Regions from separate parts of the Acetomicrobium sp. genome, predicted to be linked through region 1. Evidence: riboswitches for the same ligand, from Rfam matches in the RefSeq annotation. Region 1 holds a riboswitch; each other region holds the start of a gene.
What was found. A riboswitch is a leader RNA that binds a small molecule or an ion and turns the genes downstream of it on or off. The one in region 1 is predicted to bind molybdenum cofactor.
Positions count from the first base shown of each region.

Region 2: another riboswitch for molybdenum cofactor. It lies ahead of AC5SXE_RS11160 (aldehyde ferredoxin oxidoreductase family protein); the one in region 1 lies ahead of AC5SXE_RS05560 (molybdopterin-dependent oxidoreductase).
Region 3: another riboswitch for molybdenum cofactor. It lies ahead of pruA (L-glutamate gamma-semialdehyde dehydrogenase); the one in region 1 lies ahead of AC5SXE_RS05560 (molybdopterin-dependent oxidoreductase).

Region 1 covers NZ_JBWQOQ010000007.1:258,513-262,813, forward strand. Annotated here, with positions in the region: gene AC5SXE_RS05550 (DUF3100 domain-containing protein) at 1-778, shown strand, start outside; gene AC5SXE_RS05555 (hypothetical protein) at 782-1,228, shown strand; molybdenum cofactor riboswitch at 1,450-1,571, shown strand; gene AC5SXE_RS05560 (molybdopterin-dependent oxidoreductase) at 1,937-3,163, shown strand; gene AC5SXE_RS05565 (molybdopterin cofactor-binding domain-containing protein) at 3,232-3,480, shown strand; gene AC5SXE_RS05570 (molybdopterin cofactor-binding domain-containing protein) at 3,371-3,940, shown strand; partial or broken gene AC5SXE_RS05575 (molybdopterin cofactor-binding domain-containing protein) at 3,921-4,301, shown strand, end outside.
Region 2 covers NZ_JBWQOQ010000008.1:290,519-294,819, forward strand. Annotated here, with positions in the region: gene AC5SXE_RS11155 (MBL fold metallo-hydrolase) at 17-1,588, shown strand; molybdenum cofactor riboswitch at 1,812-1,935, shown strand; gene AC5SXE_RS11160 (aldehyde ferredoxin oxidoreductase family protein) at 1,957-3,804, shown strand; gene AC5SXE_RS11165 (gamma-glutamyltransferase family protein) at 3,835-4,301, shown strand, end outside.
Region 3 covers NZ_JBWQOQ010000007.1:28,635-32,935, reverse strand. Annotated here, with positions in the region: gene proC (pyrroline-5-carboxylate reductase) at 1-798, opposite strand, end outside; gene pruA (L-glutamate gamma-semialdehyde dehydrogenase) at 955-2,589, opposite strand; molybdenum cofactor riboswitch at 2,875-2,994, opposite strand; gene AC5SXE_RS04170 (YfcC family protein) at 3,249-4,301, opposite strand, start outside.

The sequences.
Region 1 (4,301 bases):
AGTTTTAATTTTCGTCATTATAGCTGAATGGATTGGCGCCTTTTCCTTTCCCATCGGACCAGGCACGGTGGTTTTGCTGCCGATGCTTTATGCACTTATAATGGGAATTCTTTCGGGGCCCAAATTTTTGAGGCTCGCCAGCCAAAAGGACATGGTCGATGCCGGCAGTTTAGTAGGAGTTACTTTAATGCTATTGATGGCAAAGTACGGAACGACGGTAGGACCAAACATTCCAATGATATTAAGAACGAGTCCTGCATTGATATTGCAGGAATTTGGCAATCTCGGTACGGTCATCATCGGTGTACCCGTGGCGGTGTACTTAGGGCTCAAGCGAGAAACCATAGGCGCAGCTCATTCGATCGCAAGAGAACCTAACGTGGCTTTAATAGGCGACATCTATGGTTTGGACACCCCAGAAGGCCGAGGAGTCATGGGTGTTTACATATGTGGTACGGTGTTTGGGACGATTTTTTTCGGTCTCATGGCGACCTTTGCGGCAGCGTTGGGAATTTTTCATCCCCTTGCATTAGCCATGGCTTCCGGAGTGGGAAGCGCAAGCATGATGACCGCTTCTGTTGGCGCTTTAAGCGCAATGTTCCCCGACATGGCCGATAAGATTCAGGCTCTGGGGGCGGCAAGCAACATGCTTACCGGCTTGGATGGCGTTTACATGTCCTTGTGGATGGCCTTGCCGATGACGGAATGGCTGTACAGGAAATTTTACCGCTTAAAATATGGGACTCAGCCGAGCCAAACTGCAGCAGGGGAGGCGTAACTCATGAAGACCATAGAAGTTCTCGCAGTACTTATTATAATTGGCGTCATTACTTTGGTTGGCAACCTGGTTGGAGCAAATATCCCGATGATCGATGCCATCCCCGGTATGATCTTTTTAATCGCCATCAGCATTATTGGGGTAATATGTGCGAAAGTCATTCCGGTTAAAATTCCGGCTGTAGCCTACGTCGTCACAATCGGATGCATAGTAACCATTCCTGGATTTCCGGGTGCGACAATTTTTAATGCCTGGGCGCAAAAAGTTAACTTTTTGGCTCTCACTACACCAATTCTAGCCTATGCAGGTATCTCAATTGGGAAGGACCTTGGCATGCTTAAAAAGACGGGATGGAGGATCTTGATCGTCTCCTGCATAGTTTTCATCGGCACCTACATAGGTTCAACGATCATCGCGCAATTAATCTTGAAGCTCATTGGAGAAATTTAAATACCTACTTTCTCGATTTGAGGGTTAAGAAGACTATTTAATCTTCGTAACATTTTGTAAAAAAGAAGTTAAGGGGCCTTCGTCATTTAAGACGAGGGCCCTAGCTGATAAGACACACTCAATGCATTGATAGTTTCGCTCACGTTTTAGGTGAGGTAACTCATTCAGTTGACATTTGTTTTTGCATTTATTATGATTAATCATGCAAGTAGATGATGTTGTATTCATGTGACCTCCGAGTCAATGGTATCTAAGGGTTATTTGACCTATGAGCATTGACCGATAGGGTCTTTTCGGAAACGAAAAGGCCTCCCGCTTGGAAAGGAGGAGATGGAATTACAACCCCCTTCCCAGGAGGAAGGGGGTTGGTTGTTTAAATTGCCAAGTTTCCTCATAAGTCTTGTTAGTAGTGTAGCTTAATATGTACCTGTTCCTCAAAGCTTGCTAGGGCTTCGGAAAGCATTTTGATGGACGCGACGTTTTGCTCGGACAATATGGTTTTACTTAAAGGAGGTGTTGCAGAAATTTTACTTTAATGGTCTGTAGTTTTATAGGATCGTCAATCATCAAGAATTCTTCTCTGATTTCATGACGAGTGTAGACATGCAAATATGGTGAGAGAGTAAGAGGTGCCGAAATGTTCCATTGGCTCGTATTCGAGATGGACTTTGAAGGCGCCGCGTTATGAAAGAGAAGGAGTGGTAAGAGATGATCCAAAAGCAGTTCTTTGTCAACGGAGTGGAACGCAACATCGTAGTAAATGGAAAGGACACCCTGGCGAAGGTTTTGCGCGAGCAACTGGGTCTGACAGGAACGAAAGTCGGTTGTGGACAAGGACAGTGCGGCGCTTGCTACGTCATATTAAACGACAAACTTGTTCGTTCATGCGCCATTAAGATCAACAAGATCAATGACGGGGACTCCATAACAACCATCGAAGGGATTGGCACACCCCAAAAGTTACACCCCCTCCAAAAGGCTTTTATTAAGCACGGAGTGACTCAATGCGGTTTCTGTGTCCCTGGTTTTATCGTCTCGGCCAAGGTGCTTTTAGACAATAATCCTTCCCCGACTCGGGAAGAAGTAAGAGAATGGTTTCATAAAAACCGCAACGCATGCCGCTGTACAGGTTACATTCCCATCGTCGATGCCGTCATGGACGCGGCCAAAGTCCTAAGAGGAGAGATGGATGAGTCGGAGCTGGATTTCAAAATGCCCGAAGACGGTAGGATTTGGGGCACTACCTATCCGAGGCCCACTTCGGTAGCCAAGGCGACAGGAATGCTAGATTATGGCGCCGACCTGGGTCTAAAGATGCCCGAAGGCACACTCCAACTGGCGCTCGTCCAGGCACCGGTGAGCCACGCAAATATCAAAAACATCGATATCTCAGAGGCCGAAAAGATGCCTGGCGTTTACAAGGTGGTCACGCACAAGGATATCAAAGGTAAAAATCGCATAACCGGATTAATCACCTTCCCGACCAACTTAGGAGATGGTTGGGATCGGCCGATACTTTGTGATGAGAAGGTCTTCCAGTTCGGCGATGCCATTGCCATAGTCTGCGCTGATACCTATGAAAACGCTTGTGCCGCTGCCGAGAAGGTCAAGGTTGATCTCGAAGTACTGCCTGCCTACATGAGCGCCCCGGCAGCCATGGCAGAAGATGCGCTGGAGATCCATCCCGGAACGCCAAACGTTTACTATATCCAAAACCTTGAGAAGGGCGAACCTACAGCCCCAATCTTTGAAAAGGCCCCTTACGTTGTGGAAGACGATTTCTACGTGCAAAGACAACCTCACATGACTATAGAACCGGACGTTGGTTTTGCCTACATTGATGACAACGGCGTCCTAAAGATTCATTCCAAGACCATCGGCGCACATCTGCATTTACTAATGATTGCTCCGGGTCTTGGCGTTAGAGCCCGATAAAATTGCGCTCGTGTCAAATCCCATGGGCGGCACCTTTGGATACAAGTTCTGCCCGACCATGGAAGGGATTGGTTGGAGCAGCGGCCCTGGCGACGGGCAAGCCCTGTTTCCTCAGGTACAATTACTTCCAGCACATGACCTACACGGGGAAGCGATCTCCCTTTTTTGTGAACATCAAATTTGCTGCAGACAAAGACGGCAAAATCCTTGCCATGGAGACTGACTATGCTCGTAGATCACGGACCTTACTCGGAGTTCGGGGATTTGCTTACGCTCAGAGGCGCACAGTTCATGGGAGCCGGTTACAACATCCCTAACATTAGGGGCATAGGACGAACGGTCTGCACCAACCACGTCTGGGGTTCTCCCTTTAGGGCTTACGGCTCTCCGCAATCACTTTACTCTTCCGAGCTGCTCATTGACGAGCTGGCTGAGAAGATCGGCATGGATCCCTGGGAGATACGCTACAAAAATTGCTATCGTCCAGGCTCGACAAACCCGAGCGGCCAGGAACCTGAAGTCTTCAGCTATCCTGAGATGCTTGAAGCCATCAAGCCAAGGTACGAGGAGGCAAAAGAAAGGGCTAAGAGGGAATCCACCGATAAGATCAAGAAGGGTGTTGGCCTTTCAATGGCCGTTTACGGCTGCGGGATTGACGGTCCGGATAGTTCCGAGGTATGGGTAGTCCTGAATCCCGACGATACCGTCACCAGTCGTAGCCGCCTGGGAGGACCACGGCCAAGGTGCCGACATGGGCATGGTAGGGACCGCACATGAAGCGCTGCGTCCAATGGGCATCACGCCTGACAGAATACGCTTCACCTGGCCCGATACGTCTAAAACCCCCAACTCGGGACCTTCCGGCGGATCACGCCAGCAGGTGTTGACCGGCAGCGCCATCAAAATCGCCTGTTCCGAAATGCTCAAGTCTCTACAGAAAGCCCGATGGGACATACATGAACTACGCCGAAGCCGTCAGTGCCGGCAAACCGCTGAAGTACATTGGCCAATATACCGTTCCAGGCGTGCCCTGCGACGAAAAAGGACAGGGAAGGCCCTTCGTAGTTTATATGTATGGAGTCTTTCTTGCCGAGGTTTCAGTTAATACCGAAACAGGCAAGGTTGCCGTAGACAAGAT
Region 2 (4,301 bases), on a different contig from region 1:
AGGAGGGTTGATGATTTTGTCACTTAAAATGACCTTTTACGATGGGACGAATTGCATTGGTGGCAATAAGATACTGCTGGAAGACAGCGGAGTGGGCCTTTTCATGGATTTTGGCACCAACTTTAAGGCCGAAGGAATGTACTTTGACGAATTCCTCCAGCCCCGAAGCACCTTTGGATTCATGGATCTACTGGTCTTTGGCATGCTGCCCCCGCTTATGGGCATTTATCGTTCCGACCTAGAGTATCCCGGCGTATGGGAAAGATTCTCCGGCCATCCGCTGTTCAAAGAGATAGAAGCACAGGGAGTTCTCCTTTCCCATGCCCATTTTGATCACTGCGGGTATCTTTCCTATCTCAGGGAGGACATTCCGATATTTACTAGCATCACTAGTGCAGTTGTTTGCAAGGCCCTGCAGGATACAGGTGGGGGAGCCAGATTACAGGAAATATGTTATACGGCTCCGCGGGAATTAAAGGATGACTTGCTGAAAACGACCCACTACAAGAAGGTACCGTACTATCAGCGTCCCTATCATGTCTTCGGTAAGGATATCATACCCCCCGCTGCGCATAAATTTTGGGAACGTTGCAGAACTTCTCGGGAGTTGGACTGCCGGCAGTTAGAGGGATGCGGGGACGTTGCTGAGATAGCAAACCTTGAGGTGCGCTTCTGGCCCGTCGATCACTCCATACCTGGCGCAGGGGCTTTTGCTGTGAAAACTTCGGCGGGTTGGGTGGTATATACTGGAGATATCAGGCTCCATGGTAAACGAGGGTGTCTGAGCGAGCGCTTTATTAATGAAGCTGCCAAGCTCAAACCCAGGGCGCTCATCTGCGAGGGAACGCACCCCATGGTTGAGAGACCAGTAACGGAGGAACAAGTGGCCGCCAACTGTTTTCAGGTTGTAAAGGAGACCAACGGCCTGGTGGTGGCTGACTTCGGCCCCAGGAATGTCGAGCGGCTGCTGTCGTTTCTGGAAATAGCCAGGGAGACTGACAGATTGCTGGTTCTCACCCCAAAGGATGTATATTTGCTCGAAGCCCTGCGTGCGGCGGATGAACTCTCTGTTCCTGACCCCTACAAAGATGACAGAATAGCCCTATATGCTCGTCCCAAGGCTGTGCGCCAAAAGTGGGAGGAAGAGTTGCTTGCCATGTTTAGGGAGCGCGCCCCCGAAAGGTTGATGGATGCAGGAAGGGTTAAAGCTGAGCAGGGAAGCTTAATTCTGTGTTTCTCCTACTACGACTTCCACGCCTTGCTGGATATCGAACCAAAATGCGGGACTTACATCTACTCCTCTAGTGAGGCTTTCAATGAAGAGATGCTACTTGATCACGAAAAGGTATGTAACTGGATAAAATTCTTTGGTTTCAAACTGTACGGCGCTTTGGGCAAGGACAGAGAGAAGTCGGGGTTTCATGCCAGTGGCCACATCCACGGCCCAGGGATAGAAGAATTGGTGGAAACGCTGCAACCCGAGGTTCTTGTTCCTGTGCATACAGAAAATACTGAGTTTTTCCGTCGCTTTGATGGGCTGACCAGGGTGATTGTGCCACACCAAGGACTTTCCCTGGAGTTAGACTAACTAATGTTCTTACAATGCTTAAAATAGCCTTTACGAAAAAATGTGATTGAAGTGCTGTTCAGAGTTATAATTAATACGTAAATTAACTATAAAAACATAAGGCAAGTTTTTGTGGGTTAGGAGGTGAGTCAAAAGACTGAGAGGACGTTACCTGGAAAGCAGACAGAAGATCCAGACTATGACTTATTGAAGGAGTTGGTGCGGTAGTCTAAGACGGTACGTTATGTACCATGTTTTCCGAGTTGTCGGCCTTCCTCGCAAGTCAAGGAGATGGCTGCCAGCCGATAGGGCATAGCGGGAAACGGTTATGCCTCCCATCTTTGGAAAGGAAAACAAATGAGTGTGCCTATCCGAGGAGGGGGAGTAAAGTGTATAACTGCTACAATGGGAAGATCTTAAATGTGAATCTTACCGAAAAGAAGTACTGGGTCGAGCAAATTCCGGATGAATGGGTTTTAAACTACATAGGCGGAGAGGGATTTGGAGCTAAATACCTTTCCTTGAACCTTCCAGAAAACGTAGATCCTTTAAGTGAAGATAACAAGCTTCTGTTTATTTGTGGTCCTCTTACCGATACCAAGGCGCCTTCTTGCGGGAGAACGGTAGTGATGTTCAAGTCGCCTTTGACTGGGACGATCGGGGCAGCCAATGCGGGCGGAGCATGGGCGCCGCAGCTTAAAAGGGCAGGTTACGATATGCTCGTGATACACGGGCGCGCCGAATCGCCAACCTACATTTTCATCAATGATGACGAAGTGACCTTTCACTGCGCGGAAAAACTCTGGGGTAAAAGCACCGGTCATACCGAGGAGGCCATAAGAAAGGAGACCGGAAATCCCAAAGCGGAGGTTGCCTGTATCGGAGCTAGCGGCGAAAGGCTTGTCCGATACGCTGCAGTTATGATGGGGAATGATCATGCTGCAGGTCGTGGAGGCGGTGGCGCCGTGATGGGGTCCAAAAACCTAAAGGCCGTTGCCGTTTACGGTTCAGCCGATCGCCTTCCTGTTCATGACCCCGAAAGGTTCGATGCAGCAGTCAAGAAGGCCATCCAAGAACTTTTTGCCGAAGCCTTTGTAAGAGATGAATTAATGAAATACGGGACTCCATCTTTTTTCGATTCAATGAACGCGCTTGGCCTGGTGCCAGCATATAATTGGCAACGCACTACAACAGATTTCGACAAAGAGATCGGATATGAAGCTTATCACAGAAAGTTAGAGGTAAAACAGGACCGTTGTTACAACTGTCCCATAGGTTGCGTGCGCAGGACGAGGATTCCTGAAGGGAAGTACAAAGGACTTTCTGGTACAGGCCCGGAATATGAAACCGTTGCGGCTTTCGGGCAAAAATTGGGCAACACTGATCTTTATTCCATCACTGTTGCGAATTACATTTCTAACGACGCTGGGCTTGACGTCATATCTGCTGGCCAAGTGATCGCTACAGCGATGGAATGGTACGAAAAGGGCATAATTGACGCTACGACCACCGAAGGCTTAGAGCTTACCTGGGGAAACGGAGACGCCATAGTGGAGCTCGTGGAACGTATTGCATTGCGAAAAGGGGCATTTGCAACACTTTTGGGGGAAGGGTCTCTCCGAGCAGCGAAAGAAATCGGAGGGGATGCAGAGAAATACGTCATGCACGTGAAGGGCCTTGAAATGGCTGCTGACGGAGTCAGGGCCAGCAAGGGCGAAGCCTTATCGCACATGATTTCGCCCCGTGGAGCGGATCACTTAAGGCCCTACGGCGCAATAATCGATGCCTTTGGCTATTTGGAAGAAGAGGTGGGTGTATTTGAGCACGTTGATCCCCTTAGCGAGGAGAATAAGGCATGGGTCAAGCCTTTAGAAGAATATTTCATGGCGACCAACTTGCTGGGTGTATGTTTGTTTACGAGCATAACTCTTGCTATAAAAGCAGAGACTTGGGCAGAGCTTTTTAGCAGTGCTACGGGAATGGAATGCTCATATAAAGATCTTTTTAAGATCAGCGAACGAGTCCTTAACCAGGAACGGTTATTTAATGTGAGAGAGGGCTTCACCAGAAAAGACGATTATTTACCTGAACGATTCAGCAAAGAGCCTGCACCGGACGGTCCTGCCAAGGGGTGTGTTGTAAACCAGGATAGGTTGCTCGACCTCATTTACGAGGCCAAGGGGTGGGATTCGCAAGGGATACCTACACGACAAAAACTTGACGAACTTGGGCTTTGAAAGAGATGTAAGGCAAAGGAGGAGAGGAAAATGAAGAGTTGGAAAATTGGGTTTGGGGTATGTTTAGTGTTGTTGTTTTGCATGTCTATTTCTACCTTTGCTTTGGCAGCATCGCCGGGGGTTCCGGTAGGAGCGCCATCACCCTATAGCGCGATGGTCTCAACGGCCCATCCCCTGTCTTCTCAAGTGGGAGCTCAAATATTGGCAAAGGGCGGCAATGCCGTGGATGCTGCTATAGCGGTTCAATTTGCCCTAAACGTAGTGGAACCTATGATGAGCGGCATTGGGGGCGGAGGTTTTATGATGATCTACCTTGCCGATGAGAATAAAGTCCTCATCATCGACTCAAGGGAAAAGGCGCCTTCCGCTGCAACGCCAGATATGTTCCTAAAAGAAGATGGCACCCCCATGGAATTTGCGGATGCCGTACGTTCCGGTAATTCCGTGGGTGTGCCGGGCACTTTGATGGGCCTTTATAAAGCGTACGAACTTTACGG
Region 3 (4,301 bases), 230 kb from region 1:
CCTCTCTCGTCCCAGCTCAGCTGATCGCTCAGCGGCATCTGCCACTGCTCTTATCACCAATCCTCGGAAACCGCCATCTTCCAGTGCAGCTACGCCGGCAATGGTGGTACCGGCTGGAGAGGTCACCCTGTCCTTGAGACTGCCCGGGTGTTCTCCCGTTTCAATTACCATTTTAGCGGCGCCAAATACTGTCTGTGCTGCCAGAGTCATAGCTACCGGGCGCGGCAAACCGGCCATGACGCCACCATCGGCAAGTGCTTCAATAAAGATATATACATAAGCTGGTGCAGAACCGCTGAGCCCTGTCACGGCATCCAACAAGCTTTCATCCAAAACGACGACCTTCGCGACAGCGGACAACAGAGCTTTAACTTCGTCTACATCGGATTCTTTTGCATTCGGTCCCATCGCTATGGCCGCAGCCCCGGCCTGAACCAGGCAAGGTGTATTGGGCATAACTCTTATCAATCGTGCCGGCCCTGTGTACTTGTTTAAATAAGAAAGAGGTACACCGGCCATGATGGAAACTACCAAGTGTTTATCCTCCCAGAGACCCTTTAGTTCGGATAGAATGACAGGCGCCACCTGGGGCTTTACTGCTAGGAAAATTATTCGGGATTTTTCCAGTATCTCAGTATTGCTGGCAGTCGTTTGTACCCCCAATGACTCCTTGAGGTATGAAAGCCGATTAGCATCGATATCTGATACCCACACCTTATCCGGTTGAACTAAGCCCTTGGCCAAAATACCTCTAAGTAAGGCCTCGGCCATGGCTCCTCCGCCAATAAAACCTAGCATTTTGCCAGCCTCCCATCTCAGTTTTATCTGATTCTATCTTCTGAATAACCTCTTAAATTTTTAACACAAAATTGTGTAGTTGTCAAAATAACTACCGGCAGCGTTTAGCAAAAGTGCATGCTGCCGGTAGTTATTTTCTTCATTTTGTCTTAACCTTTATTTTTCGTCCATGAATGGGTATCTGTACCCTACTGGCGGATTGAGGTGTTCTTTGATGGCTCTCGGGCTTACCCAGCGCATCATGTTGATTTTGGAGCCTGCCTTGTCATTGGTACCTGAGGCTCTTGCTCCTCCGAAGGGCTGCTGAGCGATTACTGCGCCAGTGGGCTTATCGTTAATGTAGAAATTACCGGCGGCATGGGTCAGGCGCTTTTCGATCTTGACTATGGCTTCTCTGTCCTGAGCAAAAACTGCACCTGTGAGTCCATAGATTGAAGTTGAATCGCAAAGATCCAAAGCTTCCTCAATTTCCTCATCTTTGTAGATATATATTGTTAAAACCGGACCAAATATCTCTTCTTCCATGGTCTTGAAGCGAGGGTTGGTCGTTACTATTACGGTGGGTTCGATGAAAAAGCCAACGCTGTCGTCGGCGTTCCCGCCGCAGATTATCTCGGCTTCCGGAGACTCCTTGGCGTAGTCGATATACCCTTTTATTGACCGAAATGCCTGAGCATCGATTACGGCGCCCATGAAATTTGTGAAGTCTTCTATGTCACCCATCTTTGTCGTGCTTATCTCTTCAACGAGCCTTTTCTTCAACGCGGGCCACATGCTCTCAGGGACATAAGCGCGCGATGCCGCAGAACATTTCTGCCCCTGGAATTCAAAGGCCCCCCTGACCAAAGCTGTAACCAATGGCTCAAGATCCGCAGAGGGGTGAACGAAGACAAAGTCCTTTCCGCCTGTCTCACCTACGAGCCTAGGATAGGTCCTGTAATTTGGCAAGTTTTGTCCCACAGTTTGCCACATGGACTGGAACGTCGCCGTAGAACCCGTGAAGTGTACACCCGCGAGCCATGGATTTAAAAGGGCGATGCTTCCTAGTACATTTCCGGGGCCTGGAATAAAGTTTATAACTCCATCTGGAAGGCCCGCTTTTCGAAGGATAGTCATCACGTGATATGCTGAATACACGGCGGAGGAGGCGGGTTTCCAGAGCACCACGTTTCCGGCCATAGCAGCGCTGGTGGGAAGGTTGCCGGCGATGGAGGTAAAATTAAAGGGAGTTACAGCAAAGACAAACCCTTCAAGTGCTCTGTACTCCATTCGGTTCCAGGAGTCCTTCGTAGACTCGGGCTGTTCTTTGTAGATTTCATTGAGAAAATAAGCGTTAAACTTCAGCATGTCTATAAGCTCGCATGCAGAGTCGATCTCAGCTTGATATGCCGTCTTGCTCTGACAAAGCATTGTAGCCGCGTTAATCGTGCACCGACACGTTCCGGCGAGCATCTCGGCTGCCTTTAGGAAAATAGAAGCCCTATGCTCCCATGGCATTGACTCCCAATCGTGCCGTGCGGCAAGAGCTGCCTCGATAGCATCATTTACTTCCTTCTCCCCTGCCATATGGTACCTTCCAATCACCACTTCTTTGTTATGGGGAATTATGCACATACCCAACTTTCCGGTGCGCACTTCCTTGCCACCGATTATAAGGGGTATCTCAATCTCCTGGGTTCTGAGCTCAACCAAACGAGCTTTTAGTTCTTCTCTTTCCTTTGTACCCGGCGCATAGGACAACACGGGTTCATTCTTGGGTTTTTCTATCTTAAATACAGCATTGGACACCATCGCTCACCTCTCATTAAAGTGTTCAAACCTTAGTGCTCTCAGCTTCAACCACTCATAGGCCGGCTCCAAGCATATTTGCCATGCTTAACTGCATACTAAGGGCTTAGAGCATGAACCGGTAAAAACCTATGTTGCAGTTTTTCCCCGGTTTTATTCAGGGCCTTGCCAGTGCCAGCAGTTGCTCAGTAGTTAATCTATTTCAAGAGCATCCCTCCTTTATTAAAGGTCTATTAGTGCTGCTTTGTCTTTAAAATGAGAAAACCCCTTCCCGCCGGGAAGGGGTACAATAATATTCCTTTTCCTCCTTTCCAAGCGGGAGGCCTTTCCGTTTCCGAAAAGACCCTATCGGTCGATGCTCATAGGCCAAACGCCCTTAGAGACTTCGACTCGGAGGCTCTCATTTTATGAACACGGATTTTATTTAATCTTTACTTTATCAAAAAAGAACTCATCGCTGTTATTGATAATATCAAGTAAAGTGATTAAATGTCAACAAGAAGGGAGGCTCTGCGCACGTCCGCTCACCTAAGCATGTCTTGATCGCTAAAAAACGTGGCAGGAGCTTTAAAAGAACAGCATAGGAGCCCCTCCGAACTTTTTATGTCCTGAGGGGCTCCTTGTATTCATAATTCAGAGAAGAATAATTTTGCCAAGGAAAATTAAAATGGTCCGTATCCCACGATGTGAGCTACAATTACCACGATTGTCCCGATCACGTGCCAAAACACCATAAGAGGCCATATGAATTTAAACCATCTTTCGTAAGGGATCTTGGCCATGCCGAGAGTGGCCATCAGCACACCTGAAGTTGGAATGATCTGGTTAGTAAATCCGTCACCGTATTGGTAAGCCAGCACCGCGGTCTGCCGCGTAACTCCTATCAAATCAGCAATGGGAGCCATGATCGGCATTGTGGCCATCGCCTGCCCGCTTCCTGAAGGTATGAAGAAATTAATAATCGTATGGACCCAAAACATACCGGCAGCGGACAGCGCGCCAGGCAAGCGAGAAACCCAGTTGGCCAGGAAATAAATGACTGTATCGATTATCTGACCCTCGGTCATGACAACTAGTATGGCCCTTGCAACTCCCACCACCAACGCTCCAAAGGCTATGCTCTGGGAACCTTCGACAAATGCCCTTGCTACGGCGTTAGGATTAAGCCCTCCTATTAAACCGCATATGATGCCCATAGCTAAAAATATTGTTGCCAATTCCATGATGTAATAACCTTTCGCCATAACCCCGTATATCATATAGGCAAAGAACAATAGGAGCACCAGCAGTACAAGCTTGTGAATCGTGGTGAGCTTCGATTCCTCGTTTAACCTTTGTCCCGATATTTCCTCTTCTTTAAATAGATCGTAAACGATGCTTTCTTTAGGATTTTCTTTAACCTTGGAGGCATATCGCATCACGTAGTAGCAAGCCACAATGAATAGCACTGCAAATCCAACGATTCTAAGCCAGATCCCGGAGAAAAGTGGCAACTCGGAAATGCTTTGAGCCACGCCCACTGTAAAAGGATTTAGGATGCCGCCCGCAAATCCGACGGCAGCACCCGTAGAGATGATGGCTGTTCCAACGAGGGGATCAAAGCCGACGGCAGTGGCTAAAGCCACGCCCATGGGGATAAAGACGATGGTTTCCTCAGACATACCAAAGGACAATCCCCCGAGGGAAAAGACGAACATCGTTACAGGAATAAGCAA